3 regions of the Pseudomonas sp. MHK4 genome follow, and region 3 is predicted to be linked to each of the others. Evidence: predicted binding sites of a transcription regulator. Region 3 holds the regulator's gene; each other region holds the start of a gene.
What was found. Region 3 encodes FliA, which starts transcription of late flagellar genes. Its sites were predicted from a motif close to CTAAAGTTTNNNNNNNNNNNGCCGNTAA; they were not measured.
Positions count from the first base shown of each region.

Region 1 (9,868 bases), on a different contig from region 3:
AACCTGTCGACCCGTGGTCAACTCAAGGCGGTTATCGCGCGTTATGCGGCCATTGGCCTGGCACCGGTGGTGGCCACCGAGCTGGAGTTTTTTGTCTTCGCTCCCAATACCGATTCGACCCAGCCTTTCCAGGCACCGACTGGCTTGGATGGTCGTCGCGAGGAGGGGCACTCGGCGTTCAGTATCAGTTCCAATAATGGCCTGCGGCCGTTCTTCTGCGAGGTCTATGAATGCATGGCTGAGCTGGGCCTGCCTCGCGATACCTTCATGCACGAGATGGGTGTCAGCCAGTTCGAAATCAACCTGCTGCACGGCGACCCCTTGCTGCTGGCCGACCAGACTTTCCTGTTCAAGCATTTGCTCAAGGAGGTCGCGCTCAAGCACGGCTTGATCGTGGTTTGCATGGCCAAGCCACTGGCGCATACGCCGGGCAGTTCGATGCACATTCACCAGAGCATCGTCGAGATCGGCACGGGTCGGAATGTCTTCACCGACGAAAGCGGTCAAGCGAGCGCGACCTTCCGTCATTTCATCGGTGGTCAGCAAGCCGGCATGGCGGATTTCACTGCGTTGTTTGCGCCGAACGTGAATTCCTATCAGCGCTTGTACCATCCCTTCGCATCACCGAATAATGCCTGCTGGTCACATGACAACCGGTCGGCCGGTTTGCGCATTCCCGCCAGTTCGCCCATCGCTCGCAGGGTCGAAAACCGCTTGCCGGGGGCCGACGCCAATCCGTATCTGGCGATTGCAGCGAGCCTGGCGTGCGGCTTGTACGGCATCGAACACCAGCTGGAACCCGACGAGCCGATCCAGGGGGCGTTCGAAGTGCCGGATAAACTTTCCTTACCTTGTACCTTGCATGCAGCGCTGGAGCGTCTGAAACGTAGCCAGTTGGCAATGGAACTGTTCGGCAAGGAGTTCATCGAAGGCTACATCGCTTCGAAGACCATGGAGTTGACCAGTTTCTTTGACGAAATCACTCCCTGGGAGCGGCGCGTCCTCGCCGCCCAGGCCTGACGAAATATCGACACCGGGCTATCGTTTGAATAGCCCGTCACTCACTGCAAGGAGCCGCTCGTTGCGCCAAATCTGGAAGTCCTTTCGAGCGCTTTACTTCGCTTCGCTGATGATGTTGATCGGCTCAGGCCTGTTGAGTACTTACCTGGCATTGCGCCTGGCGGCCGATCATGTCGACAGCCTGTGGGTCGGTGCGTTGATGGCCGCCAACTATTTCGGCCTGGTGCTGGGCGGAAAGATCGGCCATCGATTGATTGCCCGGGTCGGGCATATACGAGCCTACTCGGCCTGTGCCGGGATCGTCGGTGCGGCGGTACTGGGCCATGGCCTGGTGAACTGGTTGCCTGCCTGGTTGTTCCTGCGGGTGATCGTCGGTCTTGGCATGATGTGCCAGTACATGGTCATCGAGAGCTGGCTGAACGAGCAGGCCGAAGCCAAGCAGCGCGGGCTGGTGTTCAGCGGCTACATGATCGCCTCCTACCTGGGGCTGGTGCTGGGTCAGTTGATCCTGGTCATGCACCCGGGCCTGGGCTTGGAACTGCTGATGCTGGTGGCCCTGTGTTTCACCCTTTGCCTGGTGCCGGTAGCCCTGACCCGACGGATCCACCCGGCACCCCTGCATCCGGCGCCGATGGAGCCGCGCTTCTTTATCAAGCGCGTACCGCAGTCATTGAGTACCGTGTTGGGGGCAGGGCTGATTGTTGGCTCCTTCTACGGTCTGGCGCCGCTGTACGCCTCTCAGCAAGGGTTGTCCACGGAGCAGGTCGGCCTGTTCATGGGTAGCTGCATTTTTGCCGGGTTGCTGGTGCAGTGGCCTTTGGGATGGTTGTCCGATCGATATGACCGGGCGCTGTTGATTCGGTGTTTTGCGTTCAGCCTGGCATTGGCCGCCTTGCCGTTGGCGATCATGCAGCAGGTGCCGCTGGAGGTCCTATTCGTCGCCGGGTTCCTTTGTTCGTTGGTCCAGTTCTGTCTGTACCCGTTGGCAGTGGCCTTCTCCAATGACCATGTCGAGGGCGATCGACGGGTATCGCTGACGGCGATGTTGCTGGTGACCTACGGCGTTGGCGCCAGCATCGGGCCGTTGGTGGCGGGTGTGCTGATGAAGTTGTTCGGCAGCCAGATGCTCTACGCGTTCTTCAGTTTCTTTGCGTTGGTGCTGGTGTGGCGAATTCGTCCGAAAGCGGTGACCAACCTGCACCAGGTGGACGACGCGCCGCTGCATCACGTCGCCATGCCGGACAGTATGTCGAGTTCGCCACTGGTGGCGGCCCTCGATCCGCGGGTGGATGAGCAAGTGGTGCAGGACCAGATGCAAAATCCGGTTTCCCCGGAGCCAAGTCCGGAACCGGAACCGGAAACCGATCAGCCGCCGCAAGAACCGGATTCGGGCAGGGAGCAGAGTTTTACCGAAGCCAGGCCATGACATTCAGGTAAAAAAACGGGCAGTCACCACAAGGGTCTGCCCGTTTTTGCTGGAGAGGTTGACTCAGAAGTCGTCTTTGTCGAAACGCCGCGCTTCGCGTTGCAGTTGGTAGACGAACCGCTCGACCTGACGCTGCACCAGCCCGCTCATGTTGTGGAAGCGAACGCCGGCGAAGGTGGTGGAGATCTTTTCTTCAAAGTGCAGGTAGCGCAGTTCAACCGGTGCCGTCATTTTGCCGAAGGGCAGGTCGGCGCTGAAACGGTCGTAGACCTGGCCCAGTTGCAGGCTGCCAGTGATGTCGCCTTCGAAGCGCAACTTGCAGCCCGTGGCGGAAATGTCCAGCAGCTTGCCACTGATCGATGCCTTGAGCTTTTCACCGTCCAGATTGACGTTGACCAGTTGGGCCAGTTTCAAGGCAGCACGGAATGCATTGCGGCGCTGGTGGTAGACGACTTCATCGGGCAGGGTGCCACGGTAGCAACGGCTACCGTTGGATTCGTCGATGGTCAGAAGGCCATTGCTTTCCCACGCGATGCGCACGCCTTCATGAAAACCTTCGACCTTGAAAGGTTCGCCGGCCAGCAGGAAACGCTCGCCATCGCGGGGAATCATTTCGTCCAGGGCGATCATGTTGCGTTCACGGTCAAGGTCCACCAGATAACTCTGGAAGCGCTGGCTGCGCTCGTGGAACGTGATGATCAGCGGGTCATGACTGTCTAGCAGCTGGCGCAAATTGCCGGAGATTTCCAGGGGTGTGCTGAGCACCTTGGGTGGCTGCGGCGCATCTTCCGCGGTTAAGGCATTGGACACGGTTAATCAATCTCCAGACAATTTTTGACTACGGCGAGTGGCATATTGCCAGCATGTTTCGCGTCTTGATAGAGCGTGTTTATCGACAGGCTCAAGCCTGACTGAGCGGACGTGGTTTAACAAGCCTGGAGAATGATCCGCTGGCGTCATAGAGCGCGGGTTGTTCACCGCCGTTGAGGATTCTCAGCTGGGTGGCCGTGGCGGCCTGCTGTGCCAGGATCGACTGTCCATTGCTGGCGTTAGCGGCGTGGCATTGAGCCAGAAGGTCGGTCAGTACATCACTTTGCGCCAGCAGCGCTTCGCCAACGCTCGATTGGCTGGCCAGTTGCTCCAGACCGCTGCGGTTGGCTGGCAGGTTGAGGCTGACGAGAATCTCACTGCGTTTGCGGCCATGCTGTTCGAGTTCGATGACCATTGCCTGCTTCTGCGCCAGAATCTCTTCCAGCAACTGCATGTCGCGGCCATGCAAGGCGAGGGATTCGGTGCGCAGTATCTCCAGCAAGCGTTGCGCTGGAGCAAAGTCGTCGGTGATCAGTTGCAGTAAATGAGTGTCGTGCATGGCTGGCCTTGGGGTTTAAGCGTCCAAAAGCCTGGCGCGGGCCGGGGCCTAGCGCTGGGCTTCGAAGTTGAGCAGTTTGCTGGCGACACGGTTGCTGTCGACTTTATAGCTGCCATCGGCGATGGCTGCTTTCAGCTCGGCCACGCGGGATTTGTCGACGACAGGCTGATCGCGCAGCGTATCGGTGATCTTCTGCAACTGTTGCGCCTCATTGCTCAGATGTACCGATTCCCCGCTTTTGACGGTGCTTGCCTGTTCGGCCGGAATGTTGGGCTCGGCAGGCTTGCCGGTTTCGGCAGTTTCCTTGGGGGCGCTGGTACGTGTGCTGCCCGTGAGTGACGAGGAGCTGTTCAGTCGGCTGAAATCAATGACCATGGTAAAAAACCTCTGGGAATTTGGACGCTTGCCATGTTTTCGGCCATTCCCTGAAAAACTTTAGGCTCATTAATCAAAATGAGCTTGCGCGCGCCAGCGCTTGCCGTGCCTGGCACACAGTTTAGGGAACCGTCGAGGTCGGCGCCACTTCTTCACCCCCGTTAAGTCCTACATCGACACTTCCACCTGGCCCGGCGCGATGACCTGCGCCTTGATGACCCGTTTGGAATTGAGGTTCTTGACTCGAATCTGTTCGCTGAGGCCGCCACTGGCCAATGCCTCGCCGGGCATTCGCACGCTGAGCGTGCCACTGCGTGCGGTAATCACCACCTGGTCGCCCTTGCGTATGACTTCCGCCTGTTCGATGTGCACCAGGCTGATAACCTGATCATTGACCATTGGTCGGGTAAGTCGTTGCCCGATGGCCTGGTCTACGTCGGTCAAGTATCCCTGGTTGAGCAGGCTGATATCGCGTTCACGCAGCATGACGTCCTGCGGCTCGACAATGCCGGCGCGACGCAGGGGCCTGGTGGTGGTGACGACCTCGCGAAACAGGCGTACTTGAGCGGGCACGAAGACGGTCCAGGGGGATGTTCCTTCACAGCGAACCTTGACCGTTACCCGGCCCAAAGGCTTGGCCGGACTTTCCAGTGTGGCTGTCAATTCCTTGTCGCACATTGGCATGCGCAGGCGCGGATCTAGCGGGTTCACCTGGATTTCATAGCGCCCCTGGGTTTGACTGGTCGCCAGATAGTCCTCTACGGTGAATTCAAGAAAGCCCTGGGTGACGCCGATAAGCATGTCAGGCAAGGTAACCGCGTCAGCAAGGGCAGGGCTGCCAGCGTTGAACAGGCAAACAGCGGCCAACACCCCGAGCCATTGGCGGCAGGGGGGGGGCAGGCGGCGGAAAAATGTCGGTTCTGTGTTCATGACAGATAAAAAGCAAGCGCCGTGCCGTTTAGTGATGAAGGCGCGTCGCAACAACACTTAGCGTTGGCGTAGGAGTCAGGCATGGCTGGTGTAATGGATTCGGTAAACCAGCGCACGCAACTGGTGGGGCAAAATCGCCTTGAGTTGCTGTTGTTCCGTCTCGACGGCCAGCAGCTGTATGGGATCAATGTGTTCAAGGTGCGGGAGGTGCTGCAATGCCCCAAGCTGACGTTGATGCCCAAGTCCAGTCCTGTCGTGTGTGGCGTGGCTAATATTCGGGGGGCGACCATTCCGATCCTTGATCTGGCGATGGCGACCGGTTCCGGTGGCTTGAAGGACAAGAACAACCCCTTCGTGATCATCACGGAGTACAACACCAAGACCCAGGGATTCCTGGTGCGCTCGGTGGAGCGCATCGTCAACATGAACTGGGAGGAAATTCATCCGCCACCCAAGGGCACGGGGCGTGATCACTACCTGACGGCGGTGACTCGGGTCGACAACCAGTTGGTCGAAATCATTGACGTCGAGAAGGTGCTGGCGGAAGTGGCGCCGACCCCGGAAGCGATTTCCGCCGGGGTGGTGGATGTCGAGACCCAGCACAAGGCGCTTTCCTTGCGCGTGCTGACGGTCGATGACTCGTCGGTGGCGCGCAAGCAGGTCACCCGTTGCCTGCAGACGGTCGGTGTTGAAGTGGTGGCGTTGAACGACGGTCGGCAAGCGCTGGATTACCTGCGCAAACTGGTCGACGAGGGCAAGAGGCCGGAGGAGGAGTTCCTGATGATGATTTCCGACATCGAGATGCCGGAAATGGACGGGTACACCCTCACGGCCGAGATCCGCAACGACCCGCGCATGCAAAAGCTTCATATCATCCTGCATACTTCGTTGTCGGGTGTATTCAATCAGGCGATGGTCAGGAAGGTCGGTGCCGATGACTTCCTGGCAAAATTCCGCCCTGATGACCTGGCATCCCGGGTAGTCGACCGGATCAAAGCAGCAGATATCAGCTAGGGGCGTTCGGCCCCCGGCAGTCAACACGATTTTAGAGGCGGCAGCATTGTCTACGGGTAATTTGGATTTCGAACAGTTCCGGGTGTTCCTGGAAAAAGCCTGTGGCATTTTGCTCGGTGAAAACAAGCAGTATCTGGTCTCCAGCCGTCTCAACAAACTGATGGAGCAGCAAGGCATAAAGTCCCTGGGTGAGCTGGTCCAGCGCATTCAGACCCAGCCGCGCAGCGGGTTGCGCGAGATGGTCGTGGACGCGATGACGACCAACGAAACCCTGTGGTTTCGTGATACCTATCCGTTTGAAGTGTTGAAGAACAAGGTGCTTCCCGAAGCGATCAAGGCCAGTCCCGGCCAGCGCCTGCGGATCTGGTCGGCGGCCTGCTCGTCGGGTCAGGAACCGTATTCGCTGTCGATGTCCATCGATGAGTTCGAGCGGTTCAATCCAGGCCAATTGAGAATGGGCGTGCAGATTGTGGCCACTGACCTGTCGGGCACCATGCTGAACAACTGCAAGACGGGCGAGTACGACAGCCTGGCCATCGGTCGCGGTCTGTCTCCCGAGCGGCTGCAGCGTTACTTCGACCCCAAGGGGCCGGGACGCTGGGCCATCAAGGCGCCGATCAAGAGCCGGGTCGAGTTTCGCTCGTTCAACCTGCTGGACAGCTACGCCAGCCTTGGCAAGTTCGACATCGTGTTCTGTCGCAACGTTTTGATCTACTTCTCCGCCGAAGTGAAGAAGGACATCCTGTTGCGCATTCACAGCACGTTGAAGCCGGGCGGTTATCTGTTCCTCGGTGCTTCCGAAGCGTTGAACGGATTGCCGGATCATTACCAAATGGTGCAGTGCAGCCCGGGGATTATTTACCAGGCGAAATGACTTGTCGGTGTCATCAAAACGGGAGTCCTCAGGGGCTCCCGTTTTTTTATGTCTGCCGCTTTTGCATTCCTATAGGGAACGGCAAGCGGCAGAAAAGCGGCATCCAGCGGAAACCGGTTGCCGCTTTTCTGTCGTAGCCGCAGGGGGCGGTGCCCGCAAAGCCCCGGTTTACGGGGTTTTCTGAATTGGCATGACGCTTGCTATGTCCATCCTACGAAAAATCAGGTCACCCAAAGGTTTCCCGACATGAGCATCAGCTTCGATAAAGCGCTCGGTATTCACGAAAAGGCTCTGGGCTTGCGCGCCCAGCGTGCCGAAGTCCTGGCCAACAACATTGCCAACGCCGACACCCCGAACTACAAGGCGCGGGACCTGGAGTTCTCGAAAGTGCTCGAGGCGCAGAACGACAAGGCTAAAAACGGCACCTTCGCCTTGAACATGACCAACAGCCGTCATATCGAAGCCCAGGGCCTGGGCAATGGCGACGAGTCGCTGATGTACCGCACGCCGATGCAGCCGTCGATCGACCAGAACACCGTGGACGCCCAGCTGGAACAGTCGAACTACGCGGAAAACTCGGTCAACTTCCAGGCCAGTTTCACCCTGCTCAATAGCAAATTCAAAGGGCTGGTGTCAGCCCTGCGCGGAGAGTAATTCATGTCTCTATCCAGTGTTTTCAACATTGCCGGTAGCGGCATGAGTGCCCAGACCACGCGCTTGAACACCGTGGCCTCGAATATCGCCAACGCCGAGACAGTCTCCTCGAGCATCGACCAGACCTACCGTGCGCGTCACCCGGTGTTCGCCACCATGTTCCAGGGCGGCCAGGGCGGGGGCAGCGATTCTCTGTTCCAGAATCAGGACGCGGCCGGTCAAGGCGTTCAGGTATTGGGCGTGGTCGAAGACCAAAGCAACCTCGAGGCACGCTACGAGCCGAACCATCCGGCCGCGGATGCCAAGGGCTATGTCTATTACCCGAACGTCAACGTGGTGGAAGAAATGGCTGACATGATTTCCGCGAGCCGTTCGTTCCAGACCAACGCCGAAATGATGAACACCGCCAAGACCATGATGCAGAAGGTCCTGACCCTCGGTCAGTGATAAGGGGCGACTCAGATGAGTGTTACCGATACCACCAGTGGTTTGAGCCTCAACGACATCCTGGCCAACTCTTCGATCAAGACCACTACCACTACCAATGCCGATAGCCTGGCAGCGGCGACGGGTAGTGCCACCGGTAAAAAGGCCCTGGGCAAGGATGCGTTCCTGCAACTGCTGGTGACCCAACTGAAAAACCAGAACCCGCTGGAGCCCCAGGGCAACAGTGAGTTCGTGGCTCAGCTGGCGCAGTTCAGCAGCCTGGAAGGCATCACCACGCTCAACGATACCGTGTCTGGTATCGCCGGCAACTACAACTCGTCCCAGGCGTTGCAGGCTTCGGCTTTGGTCGGGCGTTCAGTCATCGCGCCGGGTGACAAATCCGTGGTCGACACCACGAAGGGCATGACCGGTTCGGTTGTGATACCGCAGTCAGTGGGTGAAGTGGCAGTGAAAATCACCGACAAGGATGGCAAGACTGTCCGCACCATCAAGCTGGACGACCAGCAAGCGGGTACCAGTAGCTTCACCTGGGATGGCAAGGACGATGCCGGCAATGTCGTCGAATCAGGTGCCTATACCTTTGCGGCGAACACCACCATCGATGACAAGGGCGTGGCACTGGTCACCAACCTGCCGGCAACGGTCAACAGCGTGACCATCAGCCAGACCGGCGGTGAATTGATGCTCAACCTGGCCGGGCTCGGCAGTGTCGCCCTGTCCAAAGTGCAAACCATTGGTATATAGAGCCGGCTAACGCGGCACAAAGGAGTGGATCATGTCTTTCAATATCGGCCTTAGCGGTCTCTATGCCGCCAACAAGCAACTGGACGTCACCGGTAACAACATCGCCAACGTTGCGACCACCGGCTTCAAATCGTCCCGCGCAGAATTCGAAGATGTGTACTCGGCATCCAAGCTGGGTACGGGCAGCAAAGTCGTAGGTAGCGGCGTACGCCTGGCTAACGTTTCCCAACAATTTACCCAGGGCGATATCAGCGCCACCGGTAATGTGCTGGACATGGGCATCAATGGCTCGGGCTTCTTCGTATTGAACAACAGCGGCTCGCTGTCCTACACCCGTGCCGGTACGTTCAAGGTCGACAAGGAAGGCTTTGTTACCAACAGCGACGGTACCTCGCGGCTGCAAGGCTACGGCGTGGATGCCAATGGCAAGATAGTCAATGGCGTGCTGACCGACCTGCGCATCGACACGTCCAACCTGGCGCCGAAATCCACCACCACCGTATCGTCGACGATCAACCTGAACTCTACGGCTGCGGTGATCGATCAGACAGTGGCGCTCAACAAGTTCGACCCGAGCAAGGTGGAAACTTACACCAAGAAGTTCAGCACTCCGGTTTTCGATACCCAGGGCAACCAGCACACCATGGATCAATACATGGTCAAGACCGGGACGAACACCTGGGATACCTACACCCTGATCGATGATCGCAATCCGGACGGCAGCGACCCGACGGACGCTGCGACGCCGCCAGTCGCTTCGACCATGACCTTCGACACATCGGGCAAGTTGGTGTCGGTCAGCACACCGGTTCCACCCACAGTGCCACCGACCGTACCAGCGCCTGCTCCGGTTATCAGTAATGAGTTGAAAGTCGCCAACTGGACCCCGGGTACAGTCAAGGATGGTGTCTGGACGGCCAATGGTGCAGCCGCCAATCCGGACGGTCTGACGATTGCCATGGGTAACACGACCCAGTTCAACGCCGACACCGCACGCTCCATTCCCGTTCAGAAC
Region 1 covers NZ_BAAIAK010000005.1:3,065-12,932, forward strand. The annotation lists gene ACYP2Q_RS14275 (glutamine synthetase family protein) at 1-1,020, shown strand, start outside; gene ACYP2Q_RS14280 (MFS transporter) at 1,082-2,446, shown strand; gene ACYP2Q_RS14285 (flagellar brake protein) at 2,510-3,256, opposite strand; gene ACYP2Q_RS14290 (flagella synthesis protein FlgN) at 3,348-3,815, opposite strand; gene flgM (flagellar biosynthesis anti-sigma factor FlgM) at 3,864-4,190, opposite strand; gene flgA (flagellar basal body P-ring formation chaperone FlgA) at 4,359-5,120, opposite strand; gene ACYP2Q_RS14305 (chemotaxis protein CheV) at 5,202-6,134, shown strand; gene cheR (protein-glutamate O-methyltransferase CheR) at 6,181-7,008, shown strand; gene flgB (flagellar basal body rod protein FlgB) at 7,255-7,662, shown strand; gene flgC (flagellar basal body rod protein FlgC) at 7,666-8,109, shown strand; gene flgD (flagellar hook assembly protein FlgD) at 8,125-8,853, shown strand; gene flgE (flagellar hook protein FlgE) at 8,885-9,868, shown strand, end outside.
Region 1: flgM (flagellar biosynthesis anti-sigma factor FlgM) is a predicted target of FliA. The motif match lies at 4,227-4,254, and genes of this name have one in related genera.

Region 2 (9,868 bases), on a different contig from region 3:
CAGGCGCTGCGGGCCGAATTCCTCAGCGTTGCCCAGGAACTGAACGTGGACATCGCCTTCCAGGAAGATTCGCTGTTCCGTCGTAACCGCCGTCTGGCGGTGTTCGACATGGACTCGACCCTGATCGAAGCCGAAGTCATCGACGAACTGGCCAAGGCAGCCGGCGTGGGCGACAAGGTGTCGGAAATTACCGAGCGGGCGATGGCCGGTGAACTGGATTTCCGCGCCAGCTTCAAGGAGCGCCTGGCGTTGCTCAAAGGGCTGGATGTCGGCGTGCTGGACTCGATCGGCGCCTCGCTGCGCCTCACCGAAGGCGCTGAAACCCTGTTCGCCGAACTCAAGCGCCTGGGTTACAAGACCGCCATCCTGTCGGGCGGCTTCACCTACTTCGCCAAGCAATTGCAGGCCAAGCTGGGTATCGACTACGTGTTTGCCAACGAATTGGAAGTGGTCGACGGCAAGGTGACCGGTGTGGCGGTCGAGCCGATTGTCGATGCCCAGCGCAAAGCTGATCTGCTGAAGGAACTGGCACACAAGGAAGGCTTGCGTCTGGAGCAGACCATTGCGATCGGCGACGGTGCCAATGACTTGCCGATGCTGGCGATTGCCGGGTTGGGCGTGGCGTTCCGCGCCAAACCGCTGGTCAAGCAGTCGGCGAAACAGGCGATCTCCACCCTTGGGCTGGATGGCGTGCTGTATTTGCTGGGCTTCCGCGACCGCGACGGCCAGCTCTAACAGCACCACAAAACTACTGTAGGAGCGAGCTTGCTCGCGAAGGACATTAACGATGACGCGGGCATTCTGAATGTCCGCGGCGCCTTCGATTTTTTCGCGAGCAAGCTCGCTCCTACAGTTAGTTGCAGTCTCTATCAGGCCTTCGGCAGACCCATACCCTGACCCATCTGCACCGGCGAACCAGCCAGCAACTCTGCATCCCACTGTACTTGATCCGGACCGAACAGCACGACAGCGGTCGACCCCAGTTTGAAACGACCCAGCTCCGCACCTTTTTCCAGGTGGATCGGCGCACGCGCGGCTTCGTCGTAGCGCAAGGTTTTCAGCTCGCGTTTCGGCGGCGTCACCAGTCCGGCCCACACGGTTTCGATCGAGGCCACGATCATCGCGCCCACCAGCACCACGGCCATCGGCCCGCGCTCGGTGTCGAAAATGCATGCTACGCGCTCGTTGCGGGCAAACAGCTCCGGCACGTTTTCAGCGGTGGTCTGGTTGACCGAGAACAGGCGACCCGGGATGTAGACCATCTCGCGCAGGGTGCCGGCCAGCGGCATATGCACGCGGTGGTAGTCCTTCGGCGACAGGTAGATGGTCGCGAAGTCGCCGCCCATGAACGGCGCCGCATTCGCCGCATCGCCACCCAGCAGTTCCAGCACGCTGAAGCTGTGGCCCTTGGCCTGGAACACGCGACCGTGCTCGATCGGGCCGAGCTGGCTGACTGCGCCGTCGGCGGGGCTGAGGATAGCGCCCGGGGTTTCGTCCAACGGGCGGGCACCGTCTTTCAGCGCGCGAGTGAAGAACGCGTTGAAGTGCTCGTAGGCGGTCAGGTCTTCGACCAGTGCCTCGGACATGTTCACCTGGTAACGCTTGGCGAACCACGCGGTGAACGCATTCTTGAACCAGCGCACGCGGCATTCGGCGATGCAGCCGGCCAGTCGCGAGAGCAGGTTGTGGGGCAGCAGGTATTGGCTGACGATAAACAGACGCTTGTTCATTAACTGTCCTTAAAAACCTTAAATCTCTACGGGCGTGTCGGGATGGTTGCCCCATTCGCCCCAGGAGCCGGCGTAGCCTTTGACCCGCGGATAACCGAGGGATTTGGCCACCAGATAGGTGAAGCCAGATCGATGGTGAGTCTGGCAGTGGGTAATCACTTCTTTGTCAGGCGTAATGCCCAGCTGTTCGAGGATCTGCGGCATGTCGCTGCGAATGCGCAGCTGACGTGACTTGTCCATGCCGGCGGTCCATTCGAAATTGACCGCACCAGGGATGTGCCCGACCTTGGCTGCCAGGACTTTTTCACCGGAGTACTCCAGCGGCCCGCGTGCATCCCAGATCGCCAGGTCGGCAGCGCCGAGACGGCTTTGCAGGTACTCGCGGGTAGCAGTGGGTTCGTCGTGCAAGGTCAACGCAACCGGGCCACCAGCGGCCGACGGGATCTGGATCGACATGGGCATGCCCTCTGCCAGCCAGGCCGTCAGCCCGCCGTCGAGATAGTGGTATTGGCTGTGGCCAATCACATCCAGCAGCCAGATAAAGCGCCCGGCCCAACCGCCGCCTTCGTCGTCATAGACCACATAGACGGCATCGGGGTTGTGCCCCAGCTCACCGAACAATGCTTCGAGGGCCGCTTGCGGCGGCATCAGCCCTGGCGCGGGCGCCTGGCCGAGTTGTGTGCGTTTCGGATCGACGAACCGCGCACCGGGAATATGCCCTTCGGTGTAGCGGGCGTGGCTGGTCAGGTCCACCAGGATCAGTTGGCAGGCTTCGAGGCGAGGGAGCAAGTCGCTCGGCTCGATCACCAGCGGCAAGCCAGAGAAGTCAGACATGTGAGGTCTCCAGGGCACAAAAGGGAGGATTGTAGCGCAGCCTTATTGGCCGCGCTGACTAAAGCTGTGCAGTGCTTTTTCGATGCATTGCGCGGTTTTGCCGAAGGCTTGCACGGTGATGTCCGAGAACGGCCCGCCACCCTGGTCCGCCACGACGATCATGATCACCCGCCCATTGTTGAGCAGCGAACGCAGCAACAGGTGTTCGCCGCTGAACTGGCTACGCAGATTGTTGGGCAGCAAGGCGGAAAATTGCGCGTTGTTGAGCGGTGTCAGGCGTACCTGGGCCTGTTGCGAGAGCAGGCGTTGCAATACCGGGCTTTGACTGACGACAAAATTCAGCCCGGCCACTTCGTCAGGCAGGCCGGCCGTCTGGTGTACCCGCAGATTGGCGTGGGTGCGGTCGGCCATCAGGATCATCACCCGACGCATGCCACAGGCCACCAGTGCGTCGCGGGCAGAGGTGGTCAGGTGGAAGGCGTTGGTAAAGCGACTTGGCTCGTGCAACAGCTCGGCACATTGTTTTCGCCACTTCGCCAGGTCCTCGGCGGTGGGGGCCGGGGCTGGCTGCAAACCGGCATGCACAGGATTCGTGCCCCACGGCCAGATCAATGAAACAGCGGGATGCCAGAGATCGGGCATGGCGTGATAACGCGCGCTGTTGGCGGCTTGCTGGTGCAATTGCTGTTGCACCTCGTCCATCGGTATTTGCAGGTAAAGGCTGGTCAAGTACTGCCAGCGCTCACTGTGCGGACTGTCCCAGGCCTGCTGCGCAGAGAGGGCCAGGCCGTTGGCCAATAGCACCGTGTTGGCCGGTTGATTGAGCCAGCGGCGCAGGGTCGGGTCGTCATCCAGGCGGTTCTGCTGGCGTAGCGGATGTTCGCTGTCGCGGGCAATGCGCAGGACTTTTACCAGTTCCCGTTGTTCGGTGAGCAGCAGTCGATACCCCTGTTGCACCCAGATCGGCAGGTGCCAGAGGTCCACCAGGGCCTGGCCGATTTCAAGCAGGCGTGCGCCAAACAGTTGCTGTTCGACGGTGCGCGCCGATTCGCCTTTATGAATGACCCGCAGCTCCCAGGCTTCGAGCAGGTGCGGATGCGTCAGGGCCAGCGGCCACAGCGGTGACAGGAACAGCAGGCTGCCCCAGTGGATGTCCTGCCACAGGCGCGCCAGGCGGCTGGCAAAAAAACCGTTGGCCTGTTGGCTGGCGTGTTGGCTGATCATCTGCAACTGGCGCAGGGCTTTCGGAATCTCGGCCTGGGGCATGGCGGGCAGTCGCGCGAGCAGCTCCTCGGTACGCTTCAAGCCGAGGCGGTTGATGGCGACCTCAAGGTTTTCCGCAGGCTCGCTCATGCCGCCATGGTTGTACCGGTTGGCCTCGCGAATCACGCTCAAGGCCAAGGCCGGACTGCCCTGCATCAAGTCGGCGATATTGCGCAGCGAGCTGCGACTGTCGCGCAGGGCTCGGCACACGCGGTCATGACTGGCCTGCGGAACCGGCAGGCGCACGCCGTCGAGAAGCTTGACCCAGCCTTCGAGCGTGTCCGGTGTTGGCGTCGGGGAGTTCGTTTGTCTAGCCATGTCTGGAGGCGATCATCGTCAACAATACCTGGGCCCGGAGGGGGTCAAATTGGCTTTTCGCCTGAACTGGCTATAGTCTGGCGCAGTTTTGCCGATAAGTAGAAGAAGAGATTTTTTAACTTCCGAATATGACCTTGAACCCGACTCAGTAAGTGCTCTCCTACCTATGGCTAAAATTATCGGCATCATCGTCGTATTCGCGAGCGTGCTCGGCGGATACGTGCTCTCCCATGGCAAGATTGCCGCCCTGATCCAGCCTTTCGAGGTCATGATCATCGGTGGTGCGGCCCTCGGCGCATTCCTGCAGGCCAACCCCGGTTACATGACCAGGCACGTGCTCAAGAAATCCCTGAGCATGTTCGGTACGCGTTTCAGCCATGCCTTCTATCTTGAGGTGCTGGGCCTGATCTACGAGATTCTCAACAAGAGCCGCCGCGAAGGCATGATGGCCATCGAAGCGGACATCGAAGACGCCGCGGCCAGCCCGATCTTCGCCAAATACCCGACTGTTCTCAAGGACGAGCGCATGACCGCGTTCATCTGTGACTACCTGCGCATCATGTCCTCCGGCAACATGGCGCCCCATGAACTGGAGGGCCTGTTCGACATGGAGCTCTACAGCCTCAAGGAAGACCTGGAGCACCCGTCCCACGCAGTGAACGGTATCGCCGACGCCATGCCCGGTTTCGGTATCGTCGCGGCGGTCCTGGGTATCGTGGTGACCATGGCTTCGCTGGGTGAGGGCGACCAGAAGTCCATCGGCCTGCACGTCGGTGCGGCACTGGTCGGTACTTTCTTCGGTATTCTCGCCGCCTACGGCTTCTTCGGCCCGCTGGCGCATTCCCTGGCCCACGATGCCAAGGAAGAACTGAACGTCTACGAAGCCATCAAGGCCTCACTGGTGGCTTCCGCTTCGGGCATGCCGCCATCGCTGGCCGTGGAGTTCGGGCGCAAGGTCCTGTACCCGGCGCACCGTCCGAGTTTCTCCGAGCTGGAACAAGCGGTTCGCGGTCGTTAAGTTATGGAAAATAACCAGCCGATAATCATCAAGCGCGTCAAGCGCATCGCCGGTGGGCATCACGGGGGCGCCTGGAAAATCGCCTTCGCCGACTTCGCCACGGCGATGATGGCGTTCTTCCTGGTGTTGTGGCTGCTATCCACGGCAACGCCGGAACAGAAAATCGCCATCGCCGGTTACTTCAAGGACCCGATCGGCTTTTCCGAAAGTGGCACGCCCTACGTCATCGATCTGGGTGGCACGCCGACCATGGCGCCGGATAACACCCTCAACCCCGAGATGAAGACCCAGCCGCAGCCGGACAAAGTGACGGTCGACGTCGATCAGGTCGAAGGCATGGCCGAGACGGTGGAAAAGGAGCGCCTGGAACTGCTGCTGCAAGAACTGCAGAACAAGGTCGAAGAGAACCCGCAACTGCAGAAGTTCAAGGACCAGATCCTGTTCGAGATTACCCCGGATGGTTTGCGTATCCAGATCGTGGATGCCGAGAACCGGCCGATGTTCGACTCAGGCTCGGCCCGCCTGAAACCGTATTTCGAAGACATCCTGCTGGCCATGGCCGACACCATCAAGGCGGTGCCGAACAAGATCAGCATCAGCGGCCACACCGATGCCAAGCCGTACAGCGGCAGCGGTGAATTCGGTAACTGGGAGCTTTCGGCCAACCGTGCCAACGCCGCGCGCCGTGCCCTGGTGGCGGGCAGCTACCCGGAGGCACAGGTGGCGCGTGTGGTCGGTTACGCCTCGTCGGCCCTGTTCGATCGCGAACATCCGTTCAACCCGGTGAACCGCCGTATCGACATTATCGTGCTGACCAAGAAGGCCCAGCGTGCCATTGAAGGTTCGCAAGGGGTGGAGCCGGCTCCCGATAGCTCACAGGAAACTCCGGAATCAACGCCGGCCACTCCAGCCGACCCGAACGCGTTGCCGGCAGACAAGGAGCCGTTGCCGGCTCACGAACTGCGCGAACGGCTGAACCTGTTCGATGACCCTGCGCCGAAGCCGGGAGAGCCCCCGAAGCCGTAACGCAAAAAAAAGCCGCGATCATCGCGGCTTTTTCATGTCTGCGGGAAGCGGCTCAGTAGCCGTTTTCCGGCAAGCTGGCGATGATCGAGCGGTAGCTGTTCATTCGTTGCTGCTGCACTCGGCCATCTTCCAGGGCCTTGAGCAGGGCGCAACCGGGTTCGCGGTCGTGCTTGCAGTCGCGGAAGCGGCAGGTACCGAGCAGGTCGCTGAACTCGATGAAGCCAGCCTCGACATCGGCACGGCTGACGTGACCCAGGCCGAATTCGCGGATACCCGGGGAGTCGATCAGCTCACCGCCACCGGGGAAGTGGAACAGGCGCGCAGTGGTCGTGGTGTGGGTGCCCTGGCCGGACAGCTCGGACAACGGGCCGACGCGTGTTTCCACCTCTGGCAGCAGGCTGTTGACCAGCGACGACTTGCCGACGCCGGACTGGCCGACGAACACGCTGATGCGCCCGTCCAACTGCTTCTGAAGCTGTTCCATGCCGTTGCCGTGGTGGGCCGACACTTCCAGCACCGGGTAACCCAGGGTGCGGTAGACCGCGAGCAATGCGTTCAACGCCGGGGCGTTGTGTTCGTCGATCAGGTCGAACTTGTTCAGCAACAGCAGCGGCTTGATGCCCGCGTGTTCGGCGGCGACGAGGTAGCGGTCGATCAGGTTGGCATGGGGCTCAGGCAGCGGCGCGAATACGATGACAATCATGTCGACGTTCGCCGCCACCGGTTTAAGCTGGCCACGGCTGTCCGGACGGCAGAGTTCGGTATTGCGCGGCAATTGCGCCACGATCACGCCGATACCCTGGTTGCCGGCACGCCAGACCACCTGGTCGCCGGTCACCAGTGCGGGCAGGTTCGCCCGCAGGTGGCAACGGAACACCTGGCCGGCCAGCTCGCCATCACGGGCTTCGACTTCGACCTGCACGCCGAAGTGGGCGATCACCAGGCCGTGCTGTTCCGGGCCCAGGTCGCCACCCTCAAGTGCCTCGACGGCCGAGGACTCGCGTTTGGCGGCGCGGGCAGCGCGTTCGCCCTGAATCTTTTCGATGCGCCAGTTTTGACGACGATTGAGTTGGCGTTTGGCCATGGGTGTTCCGTATCAAGAATGCAGCGATTAGGTAAAACGGCCGCGAGTTTAGCACGCCCGGCCACCGGCCTAGGCTAAACTGCGCAGCATTGCCTAGGAGCCGACACATGCAAAACCCGCAGAACCTGATCTGGATCGACCTGGAAATGACCGGTCTGAACCCGGATACCGATGTCATCATCGAAATGGCGACCATTGTCACCGATAGCGACCTGAACACACTGGCCGAAGGTCCGGTGATCGCCATTCACCACAGCGACGAAATCCTTGCCGGCATGGACGAGTGGAACACCCGTCAACACGGCGGTTCGGGTCTGACCCAGCGCGTGCGGGAGAGCCGTATCAGCATGGCCGAAGCCGAAGCCCAGACCATCGCCTTCCTGGAAAAGTGGGTGCCGAAGGGCAAATCGCCGATCTGCGGCAACAGCATCTGCCAGGATCGTCGCTTCCTTTATACCCACATGAAATCCCTGGAAAGCTATTTCCACTACCGCAACCTTGACGTTTCGACCCTCAAGGAACTGGCTGCGCGCTGGGCGCCGGACGTGCGTGACAGCTTCAAGAAGGGCAGCACTCATTTGGCGCTGGACGACATCCGCGAGTCGATCGCCGAGCTGCAGCACTATCGCCAGCATTTCATCAAGGCCTGATTGTGTAGCGTCTGTTATGGCCCTTTCGCTGGCAAGCCAGCTCCTACAGGTTTGCGCGGTTCTGTAGGAACTGGCTTGCCAGCGAAGGGGGCTTTGAAGACGCTATCGCCAGCGAGCCGGCCCCTACAGATAGCGGTGCCCTCTTTTGGTGCCTCGGCGAAGTGCGTAGACTGCGCGCCTTTTTGCAAGGATCGCCACCATGTTGCTGATGCTCTACCTGATCGCCATCACCGCCGAGGCCATGACCGGCGCCCTGTCTGCGGGGCGTCGCGGCATGGATTGGTTCGGCGTGGTGCTGATTGCATGTGTCACGGCGCTGGGCGGTGGTTCGGTGCGCGACGTGTTGCTCGGCCACTATCCACTGACCTGGGTGAAACACCCGGAATACCTGGTGCTGACCACCATCGCAGCAATGTTCACAGTATTCACCGCGCGCTGGATGCGTCATCTGCGTTCATTGTTTCTGGTGCTCGACGCCGTCGGCCTGGTGGCGTTCACGCTGATCGGCTGCATGACCGCCCTTGAAATGGGGCATGGCATGTTGGTCGCGTCGGTCAGTGGTGTGATCACTGGAGTATTCGGCGGCATCCTGCGGGATATCTTTTGCAATGACATTCCGCTGATCTTCCGGCGCGAGCTGTACGCCAGCGTCTCGTTCGCGGCGGCGTGGTGCTACATGCTTTGCCTATACCTGAACTTGCCGGGGGAACAGGCGATCTTGATCACCCTGTTCGGCGGTTTCCTGCTGCGCTTGCTGGCGATCCGCTTTCACTGGGAAATGCCCAAATTCGTCTACAACGACGAGGCCTGACGCTCGGCGTGCTGCTGCAACGCCCACTCGACATGCTCACGGACCAATTCGGACGGATACTCCCGTCGCGCCTTCAACGCTTCCAGCACCGGAATGGTCGAAGGCGCGTTGCCGAGGCCGACGGCCAGATTGCGCAGCCAGTTTTCGTACCCGGTCCGGCGCAGCGGCGAGCCTTCGGTGCTGCTTAAAAACTTGCCCTCGTCCCACATGAACAGCTCGGCCAGTTCGGCGTTGTCCAGGTTGTGCCGAGGCTTGAAGTCGCTTTCGCCGGACGGCCGGGCGAAGCGGTTCCACGGGCAGACGATCTGGCAGTCATCGCAACCGAACACCCGATTGCCGATCAGCGGCCGCAGTTCTTGCGGAATTGCACCTTTAAGTTCGATGGTCAGGTAGGAAATACAGCGCCGGGCGTCCAGCACATAGGGCCCGACGAAGGCATTGGTCGGACAGATATCGAGGCAGGCGCTGCAGCGGCCGCAGTGTTCGGTGGCATGGGGCGGGTCCACTGGCAGCGGCAAGTCGACGAACAGTTCGGCGAGGAAGAAATAGCTGCCGGCCTTACGATTCAGGACCAGGGTGTTTTTGCCGATCCAGCCCAGGCCCGCTTGCTCTGCGATGGCTTTTTCCAGCACCGGGGCACTGTCGACAAAGGCCCGGAAACCAAATGGGCCGATTTCTGCCTGAATCTTGTCCGCCAGTTGTTGCACACGTTTACGGATCAATTTGTGGTAATCGCGGCCCAAGGCATAACGCGAGACGTAGGCTTTTTCCGGCTGGGCGAGCAGTTGCGCCATTCTGGTATCGCCCGAAAGGTAATCCATGCGCAGCGACACCACGCGCAGAGTGCCCGGCACCAGTTCTTCGGGGTGCGAGCGTTTGCTGCCGTGGGCGCCCATGTATTCCATTTCGCCGTGGTAGCCGGCGGCGAGCCAGCGTTCCAGGTGCTGCTCATGCTCGGCCAGGTCCAGGCCGCTGATGCCGACTTGCTGAAAGCCCAGCTCGCGGCCCCAGTCCTTGATGGATTGGGCGAGAGCGGGCAAATCTGTAGTAATAGCGGGCATGAGGCGAGAGAAACCGGAGCTGAGGTGCGTATAATTCTGCCAGACATCGGAGCCCATAGACGCATGCCGCACG
Region 2 covers NZ_BAAIAK010000004.1:369,062-378,929, forward strand. The annotation lists gene serB (phosphoserine phosphatase SerB) at 1-735, shown strand, start outside; gene asd (archaetidylserine decarboxylase) at 870-1,730, opposite strand; gene ACYP2Q_RS13570 (rhodanese-like domain-containing protein) at 1,749-2,564, opposite strand; gene ACYP2Q_RS13575 (HDOD domain-containing protein) at 2,607-4,145, opposite strand; gene motA (flagellar motor stator protein MotA) at 4,312-5,163, shown strand; gene motB (flagellar motor protein MotB) at 5,167-6,189, shown strand; gene rsgA (small ribosomal subunit biogenesis GTPase RsgA) at 6,242-7,273, opposite strand; gene orn (oligoribonuclease) at 7,381-7,923, shown strand; gene ACYP2Q_RS13600 (trimeric intracellular cation channel family protein) at 8,123-8,734, shown strand; gene queG (tRNA epoxyqueuosine(34) reductase QueG) at 8,716-9,795, opposite strand; gene ACYP2Q_RS13610 (NAD(P)H-hydrate dehydratase) at 9,859-9,868, shown strand, end outside.
Region 2: motA (flagellar motor stator protein MotA) is a predicted target of FliA. The motif match lies at 4,216-4,243, and genes of this name have one in related genera.

Region 3 (9,868 bases):
TGCCCCTGCACCTGCGCCGGCGGCCGGTATCGATATGCGGGCTTTCGACTCGATGCGTTCGGAACTCAACAGCCTGCGCGAACTCATGGAAGTGCAACTTGGATCCCTCGCCTGGAACCAGCTGCAAGGCAGCCGTCCGGCCCAGGCGAACCTGTGGCGTCGCCTGCAGCGCATCGGCCTGTCCGGCCCGTTGTCGCGAGACCTGCTGGCGCTGGTCAGTGAAATTGAAGAACCCCGTCAGGCCTGGCGCATGTTGCTGGCGCACCTGGCGCGGATGATCGCCACCCCGGAAATGGAACCGCTGGAAGAGGGCGGCGTGATTGCCATGGTCGGCCCGGCCGGCATGGGCAAGACCACCACCCTGGCCAAGCTGGCGGCCCGCTACGTGCTCAAGTACGGCGCGCAGAACATCGCCCTGGTGAGCATGGACAGCTTCCGCATCGGTGCCCAGGAGCAGCTCAAGACCCTCGGGCGGATCCTCAACGTGTCGGTGACCCACGTCGATCCGGGCCAGTCGCTGGTCCAGGCGCTGGACCCTTTGCTGCGCAAACGCGTGGTGCTGATCGATACCGCCGGCCTGCAAGCCAGCGACCCGGCCCTGCGCATGCAGCTCGAAAGCCTGGCCAGTCGCGGCATCAAGTCAAAGAATTACCTGGTCCTGGCAACCACCAGCCAGAAACAGGTTCTAACCGCCGCTTATCACAGTTACAAGCGTTGTGGGCTTGCTGGCTGCATCCTGACTAAACTGGATGAAACGGCAAGCCTGGGCGAAGTGTTGAGTCTGGCCATCAGCCATGAATTGCCGGTGGCCTACCTGACCGACGGTCCGCGGATTCCAGATGATTTGCATCTGCCGCGCCGTCATCAATTGGTCAGTCGGGCCGTCAGCGTGCAAATGCAGGAAGAACCCAGCGAAGAGGCCATGGCTGACATGTTCGCTGATATCTATCACAGCCCGACCAAGCAGGTTGGCTGAGGTAAAAATGAATAGTTTTTGTACCTACATCGATGGCCTGCCATGCATTGTTCCGGTTGTGAACGCGCAGCCAGTTATGTGGCCCCGTCTATGCAGAACAAGGTAAAGAAATAACATGGGCAGCATGCATCCTGTACAGGTGATCGCGGTGACCGGCGGCAAAGGTGGCGTCGGCAAAACTAACGTGTCAGTGAACTTGTCCCTGGCTTTGGCCGAGCTTGGCCGGCGCGTCATGCTGCTGGACGCGGACCTGGGCCTGGCGAATGTCGACGTTCTGTTGGGGCTGACACCCAAACGTACCCTGGCCGACGTGATCGAAGGCCGCTGTGAGCTGCGCGATGTGCTGCTGCAGGGTCCCGGCGGCATCCGCATCGTTCCGGCCGCGTCCGGCACCCAGAGCATGGTTCATTTGAGCCCGGCCCAGCACGCCGGCCTGATCCAGGCCTTCAGTGACATCGGCGACAATCTCGACGTGCTGGTGATCGACACCGCTGCGGGCATTGGTGAGTCGGTCGTCAGTTTTGTGCGCGCGGCCCAGGAAGTGTTGCTGGTGGTCTGCGACGAGCCGACCTCGATCACTGACGCCTATGCGTTGATCAAGTTGCTCAACCGCGATTACGGCATGAACCGTTTCCGCGTGCTGGCGAACATGGCGCAGAGCCCGCAGGAAGGGCGCAACCTGTTCGCCAAGTTGACCAAGGTCACGGACCGATTCCTCGACGTCGCCCTGCAATACGTCGGCGCCGTGCCTTACGACGAAAGCGTGCGCAAGGCCGTGCAGAAGCAGCGCGCCGTCTACGAGGCCTTCCCGCGCTCCAAGTGCTCGCTGGCATTCAAGGCGATCGCGCAGAAGGTCGACACCTGGCCGCTGCCCGCCAACCCGCGCGGGCACCTGGAGTTTTTCGTCGAGCGCCTCGTGCAACAAACGGCAGGACCGGTGCTATGACCGCAAGCGGTTACAACCTCTACAAGGCATCGGCGCGTGATGCGCAGTACGAGCTGATCGAGCGTTACGCGCCGCTGGTTAAACGCATTGCCTATCACTTGCTGGCGCGTCTGCCGGCCAGTGTCCAGGTCGAAGACCTGATCCAGGCCGGGATGATCGGCCTGTTGGAAGTCTCTACCAAATACGACGCCAGCAAAGGCGCGAGTTTCGAGACCTACGCCGGCATCCGCATCCGCGGGGCCATGCTCGATGAGGTGCGCAAGGGGGATTGGGCGCCTCGTTCGGTCCACCGCAATACGCGGATGGTCAGCGACGCCATTCGCTCGATTGAAGCGAAAACCGGCCGTGACGCTAAAGATCACGAAGTTGCGGCCGAACTCCAATTGAGTCTTGACGATTATTACGGGATTTTGAACGACACGTTGGGCAGTCGCCTGTTCAGTTTCGACGACCTGTTGCAGGACGGCGAACACGAAGGGCTGCACGAGGACGGCGCGAGTGCGCATATGGAACCGTCTCGTGATCTGGAAGATGAACGCTTCCAGGCGGCACTGGCGGATGCGATCGCCAATTTGCCGGAGCGTGAGCGATTGGTGTTGGCGCTCTACTACGACGAAGAGTTGAATCTCAAGGAAATCGGCGAGGTCCTGGGGGTCAGCGAATCCCGGGTCAGCCAGTTACACAGCCAGTGCGCGGCCCGTTTGCGGGGGCGTCTGGGAGAGTGGCGAGCGCGCTGAAGGCAGTGTGGGGGCACTGCGACGCGGCTGGTGGGGTGATGAACCGCGCCGGTCTCGATCCGTTGTACTCCAGACAGTCATCGAGTGTTTCGCCAGATTGATCGAAATGGCGCGTCCAGGTGCTGGGCGCGTTTTAGTCTGCTTGGAGGTCGAATTGGACAAGAACATGAAAATCCTCATCGTTGATGACTTCTCAACGATGCGGCGGATCATAAAAAACCTGTTGCGTGACCTTGGGTTCACCAACACGGTCGAGGCCGACGATGGCACTAGCGCCATTCCGGTACTCAACAGCGGGAGCATCGACTTTCTGGTGACGGACTGGAACATGCCTGGCATGACCGGTATCGATCTGCTGCGCCACGTGCGCGCCGATGAAAGGCTCAAGCACCTGCCAGTGCTGATGGTGACTGCCGAAGCCAAGCGCGAGCAGATCATCGAAGCAGCCCAGGCCGGCGTAAACGGCTATGTGGTCAAACCCTTCACGGCCCAGGCGTTGAAAGAAAAAATCGAGAAGATTTTCGAACGCATCGGTTGAACTGCGCCACGGGGGAGCTATGGGGCATAACGAATCATCCCAGGGCGATTTTGAATCGACCCTGAAAAAACACGCCGTCGAATTGGTCGCGAGCCTTGAAAAGGGCAGGTTCGGCGATGCTGTGCAATTGATCCATGAGCTCAACCAGACCCGTGACCGTGGCCTGTATCAGGAAGTGGGCAAGCTCACCCGCGAGTTGCATAGCGCGATCGTCAATTTCCAGATTGACCCGCACATGCCGCAAGCCGAGGAAGTGTCACAGATCACCGACGCCACCGAGCGCCTGGGGTATGTGGTCAAGCTGACCGAAGCCGCCGCCAACCGCACCATGGACCTGGTGGAAAACGCCACGCCGCTGGTCAACAGCCTGGCTGACGAAGCCCAGGGCTTGAGCACCGACTGGGGACGGTTCATGCGGCGCGAAGTCGGGGCTGAGGAGTTTCGAGAACTGGCCCGGCGCGTCGACGGCTTCCTGGCGCGCAGCAGCACGGACAACCGCGCCGTGTCGAGCAACCTCAACGACATCCTGCTCGCCCAGGATTACCAGGACCTCACGGGCCAGGTGATCAAGCGCGTGACTCAATTGGTCACCGAAGTGGAAAGCAACCTGCTCAAGCTCGTGCTGATGGCCAGCCAGGTGGATCGCTTTGCGGGCATCGAACATGACCGTGCAGCGATGCTTGCAGAAAAAGATCCACAAAAACATCTCTCGAAGGGTGAAGGTCCGCAGATTCATGCCGATAAAAGAGAAGACGTTATGTCCGGTCAGGACGATGTGGACGATTTGCTATCGAGCCTTGGATTCTAGGTTTTCGGGTTTTTAGACCTTTAGGAGCACCCCCTTAATGAGCTTCGGCGCCGATGAAGAGATCCTTCAGGATTTCCTGGTTGAGGCCGGCGAAATTCTGGAGCAACTGTCCGAGCAACTGGTCGAGCTGGAAAGCCGTCCGGATGACGCGGACTTGCTCAATGCAATTTTTCGCGGTTTTCACACTGTAAAAGGGGGCGCCGGCTTCCTCCAGCTCAACGAGCTGGTGGAGTGCTGCCACATCGCCGAGAACGTGTTCGACATCCTGCGCAAGGGCGAACGTCGCGTTGACTCGGAATTGATGGATGTGGTCCTCGAAGCGCTGGACGCGGTGAACGGCATGTTCGGCGAAGTACGCGAGCGCAGCCCGGTCACGGGGGCAACTCCTGAGTTGCTGGCGGCACTGGCGCGTCTGGCCGAGCCGCAATCGGCCGACGAGGCGCCTGTCGTACCGGTTGCTGCAGTGGCCGAAGCACCAGTGGTTGAAGCCGATTCAGGCGATATTACCGATAACGAATTCGAGCAATTGCTGGACTCGCTGAACGCCGTCAAGGCCCAGGCCGAGGCGCCAGCCGTTGCTCCAGCACCTGCCAGCGAAGTGCCTGCCAGCGACGAAATCACCGACGCCGAGTTCGAGTCATTGCTCGATCAACTGCACGGCAAGGGCAAATTCGCCGTCAATGCAGTGGCCCCGGCGCCCGTCGCGCCGCCAGAGCCGAAAGCCGCCGGCGATAGCTCGGACATCACCGACGAAGAATTTGAAGCGCTGCTCGATCAACTGCACGGCAAGGGCAACTTTGCGGTCGAGGCGCTGGAGTCGGCCATCGCATCGGTGCCTGTACCGGCAGCGCCCACTGCAGCAGCGGCCGGCAGTGATCTGATCAGCGATCATGAGTTCGAAGCCCTGCTCGACGAATTGCACGGCAAAGGCAAGTTCAGCGAAGTGGGCACCGCGACAGCGGCGAGCGGCGCTAGCGCCTCGGTGCCGGTGCCGGCTGCCAAGGTCGTCGCACCCAAGCCTGTGGCCAAGGCGCCCGAACCGAAAGCCGCAGCGCCGGCACCCGTTGCCGCCGCTGTACCGGCTGCGGCCCGTGCCCCGGCCGCGCCGCCCGCGGAAAAAACCGCCAGCGAAGCCGAGACCACCGTGCGGGTCGATACCGCGCGGCTCGACGAGATCATGAACATGGTCGGCGAGTTGGTGCTGGTGCGTAACCGCCTGGTCCGCCTGGGTGCCAACAGCGCCGACGAAGCCATGTCCAAGGCCGTTTCGAACCTCGACGTGGTCACGGCCGACCTGCAGACCGCGGTCATGAAGACCCGGATGCAACCGATCAAGAAAGTCTTCGGGCGCTTCCCGCGCCTGGTTCGCGACCTGGCGCGCCAGCTCAAGAAAGAGATCAACCTGGAGCTGGTCGGCGAAGACACCGACCTCGACAAGAACCTGGTCGAAGCCCTGGCCGACCCGCTGGTCCACCTGGTGCGCAACGCGGTCGACCACGGCATCGAATCGCCGGAAGAACGCGAAGCCTCGGGCAAGGCCCGTGGCGGCAAGGTGATCCTGGCGGCCGAGCAAGAGGGCGATCACATCCTGTTGTCGATCTCCGACGACGGCAAGGGCATGGACCCGAACGTCCTGCGGGCCATCGCGGTAAAACGCGGCGTGATGGACAAGGACGCGGCCGATCGCCTGAGCGATACCGAGTGCTACAACCTGATCTTCGCCCCGGGCTTCTCGACCAAGACCGAGATCTCCGACGTGTCGGGTCGTGGCGTGGGCATGGACGTGGTGAAAACCAAGATCTCCCAGCTCAACGGCTCGATCAACATCTACTCGGCCAAGGGCCAGGGCTCGAAGATCGTCATCAAGGTGCCGCTGACCCTGGCGATCATGCCGACCCTGATGGTCATGCTCGGCAACCAGGCGTTCGCCTTCCCACTGGTGAACGTCAACGAGATCTTCCACCTCGACCTGTCGCGCACCAACGTGGTGGACGGCCAGGAAGTGGTGATCGTGCGGGACAAGGCGCTGCCGTTGTTCTACCTCAAGCGCTGGCTGGTCAGCTCCGCCGCTCACGAAGAGCAGCGCGAAGGCCATGTGGTGATCCTTTCGGTGGGCACCCAGCGAATCGGCTTTGTCGTCGACCAGCTGGTGGGCCAGGAAGAAGTGGTCATCAAGCCATTGGGCAAAATGCTCCAGGGAACCCCGGGCATGTCGGGCGCCACCATTACCGGTGACGGTCGCATCGCGCTGATTCTCGATGTCCCGAGCATGCTCAAGCGTTACGCCACACGGCGTATTTGATTCTGCCGCGCGGGGCCACTGATGCCCCGCTGCGTCTAATGGAGTGTTTATGGCAGTCAAGGTCCTGGTGGTGGACGATTCGGGGTTTTTCCGCCGCCGCGTCTCGGAAATTCTTTCAGCGGATGTGAATATCCAGGTCGTCGGCACGGCGACCAACGGCAAAGAGGCGATCGATCAGGCGCTGGCCCTCAAGCCGGACGTGATCACCATGGACTACGAGATGCCGATGATGGATGGCATCACCGCAGTACGGCACATCATGCAGCGCTGCCCGACCCCGGTGCTGATGTTTTCCTCGCTGACCCATGAAGGCGCCCGGGTCACCCTGGATGCGCTGGATGCCGGCGCGGTGGACTTCCTGCCGAAGAACTTCGAAGACATCTCGCGCAACCCCGAGAAGGTCAAGCAACTGCTGTGCGAGAAGATTCTGAGCATCTCGCGCAGCAATCGTCGTGTCAGCAGCTACAGCGCACCAGCGCCGGTGGCCGCGCCGGCACTGACACCAACGCCTGTGAGCACCATCGGTTATGGCAGCAGTGCGCCTGTGCGTCCGGCACCGGCTCCACTCCCGACCCGTGCCCCCGTGCACGCGCCGTCGTCACCCGCGCCAAAACGCAAAGCCTACAAACTGGTGGCCATCGGTACGTCCACCGGCGGCCCGGTTGCCCTGCAGCGGGTACTGACCCAACTGCCGGCGAACTTCCCGGCCCCCATCGTACTGGTCCAGCACATGCCGGCGGCCTTCACCAAGGCATTTGCCGAGCGCCTGGACAAGCTCTGCCGGATCAGCGTCAAGGAAGCCGAGGACGGCGACATCCTGCGTCCGGGCCTGGCGCTGTTGGCGCCCGGTGGCAAGCAGATGATGGTCGATGGCCGGGGCGCGGTGAAAATCCTCCCCGGCGACGAGCGCTTGAACTACAAGCCGTGCGTGGACATCACCTTCGGTTCGGCGGCCAAGTCCTACGGCGACAAAGTTCTGGCGGTGGTACTGACCGGCATGGGCGCCGACGGCCGTGAAGGCGCGCGCCTGCTCAAGCAAAGCGGCAGTTCGATCTGGGCCCAGGATGAAGCCAGCTGCGTGATCTACGGCATGCCCATGGCCATCGTCAAGGCCGAACTGGCCGACGCAGTGTATGCATTGGATGACATCGGCCGGCACATCGTCGAGGCCTGTGTCTGATGGACGTTTTAAGTCTCATCGGCATCATCATGGCGTTCGTCGCCATCATAGGCGGCAACTACCTCGAAGGCGGACATATCGGTGCGCTGGCCAACGGTCCGGCCGCGTTGATCGTGATGGGCGGGACCATTGGCGCGGCGTTGCTGCAATCGCCCATGAGCGCCTTCAAACGGGCCATGCAGATTCTGGCGTGGATCCTGTTTCCGCCACGGGTCGACCTGGCCGGTGGCATTGACCGGGTCGTCAACTGGAGCCTGACCGCCCGCAAGGAAGGCTTGCTCGGGCTGGAAGGGGTGGCCGATGCCGAGCCCGACAGTTACTCGCGTAAAGGCTTGCAGCTGCTGGTCGATGGCGTCGAGCCGGAAGCGATCCGCAGCATTCTCGAGGTGGATTTCTACACCCAGGAAAGCCGCGACATCGAAGCCGCCAAGGTTTTCGAAAGCATGGGTGGTTATGCGCCGACCATCGGCATCATCGGTGCGGTGATGGGCCTGATTCATGTCATGGGTAACCTGGGGGATCCGTCGCAATTGGGCAATGGCATCGCCGTGGCCTTCGTCGCCACCATCTATGGCGTGGCCAGTGCCAACCTGGTGTTGCTGCCGATTGCCGCCAAGCTCAAGTCCATCGCGTTGCGCCAGTCGCGTTATCGCGAAATGTTGCTGGAAGGGATCCTGTCGATCGCCGAAGGTGAAAACCCACGCTCTATCGAGTTGAAGCTTCAGGGCTTCATGGATTGATGGGGGTAATGGACCATGGCTCGTCGTCGTCAACATGATGAACATGTAAACCATGAACGTTGGCTCGTTTCCTACGCCGACTTCATCACGTTGCTCTTCGCGTTTTTCGTGGTGATGTACTCGATTTCGTCGATCAACGAAGGCAAGTACAAAGTCATTTCCGAGGCATTGATCGGCGTCTTCACCGACACCGATCGCGCGCTCAAGCCGATTCCCATCGGTGACGAACGACCGAAGACCGTGACCCCGGCCAAGCCGCTGGTCAAGGACAGTGACCAGGTCGATGCGGGTGTCTCGGGTGCCAGCGATCCGCTCAAAAGCATCGCCGATGATATCAGTGCGGCCTTCGGCGACCTGATCAGTTCCAACCAGATGACCGTTCGCGGCAACGAGTTGTGGGTCGAGATCGAACTCAATTCCAGCCTGTTGTTCGGCAGCGGCGATGCCATGCCCAGCGACATTGCGTTCAACATCATCGACAGGGTCGCGAAGATCCTGAAACCATTCGACAACCCGATCCACGTCGAAGGGTTCACCGACGATCAACCGATCCGCACCTCGCAGTACCCCACCAACTGGGAGCTGTCTTCGGCCCGCTCGGCCAGCATCGTTCGCATGCTGGCGATGCAGGGGGTCAATCCCGGTCGGCTGGCGTCGGTGGGGTATGGCGAGTTCCAGCCAGTGGCCAATAACGCCACGGCCGAGGGCCGGGCGCGCAACCGTCGCGTGGTGCTGGTGGTGTCGCGCAACCTGGACGTGCGCCGCAGCCTCACCGCGACCGGCGCGGCCAATGCACAACCGGATGCCGCATTGAAGCGTGCTGGCACACAAACTGCACCGACCAAGGTCATGTCGCCGGTACGGGAGAACGCCGTCAATTCTCCGTCACCCGCATTAACACGTTGAGCTAATTCTCGGCCGATCCGTTCGGCCGGGAGGAACAATCGAATGAGAGTCTGGGCAGTCGCCAATCAAAAAGGTGGTGTCGGTAAAACCACTTCCTCCATCGCTTTAGCCGGGTTGCTGGCCGAGGCGGGCAAGCGCGTGGTCGTGGTCGATCTCGACCCCCACGGCTCCATGACCAGCTATTTCGGTTACGACCCCGACAGCCTGGAACACAGCTGCTACGACCTGTTCCTGCATAAAGGCAGCGTGCCCCAGGGACTGCCTGGCCAGTTGTTGCTGCCCACCAGTCACGAATCCATTTCCCTGTTGCCCTCGAGCACCGCGCTGGCCACCCTTGAGCGCCAGTCGCCGGGCCAGAGTGGCCTGGGCCTGGTGATCGCCAAGAGCCTGGCGCAGTTGTGGCAGGACTTCGATTACGCCGTGATCGACAGCCCGCCGTTGCTCGGGGTACTGATGGTCAATGCCTTGGCGGCGAGCCAGCAACTGGCAATCCCGGTGCAGACCGAACACCTGGCGGTCAAAGGCCTGGAGCGCATGGTCAACACCCTGGCGATGATCAATCGGTCGCGCAAACAGGCCTTGCCGTTCACCATCGTGCCAACCCTGTTCGATCGCCGCACGCAGGCCTCCCTCGGTACGCTGCGGGTGTTGCGCGATAAATTCCCGGAAGAAATCTGGCAGGGCTACATCCCGGTCGACACGCGCTTGCGCGATGCCAGCCGGGCGGGGCTGACG
Region 3 covers NZ_BAAIAK010000002.1:73,692-83,559, forward strand. The annotation lists gene flhF (flagellar biosynthesis protein FlhF) at 1-976, shown strand, start outside; gene fleN (flagellar synthesis regulator FleN) at 1,092-1,922, shown strand; gene fliA (RNA polymerase sigma factor FliA) at 1,919-2,659, shown strand; gene ACYP2Q_RS05255 (chemotaxis response regulator CheY) at 2,826-3,197, shown strand; gene ACYP2Q_RS05260 (protein phosphatase CheZ) at 3,217-4,005, shown strand; gene ACYP2Q_RS05265 (chemotaxis protein CheA) at 4,043-6,307, shown strand; gene ACYP2Q_RS05270 (protein-glutamate methylesterase/protein-glutamine glutaminase) at 6,357-7,487, shown strand; gene ACYP2Q_RS05275 (flagellar motor protein) at 7,487-8,227, shown strand; gene motD (flagellar motor protein MotD) at 8,243-9,133, shown strand; gene ACYP2Q_RS05285 (ParA family protein) at 9,176-9,868, shown strand, end outside.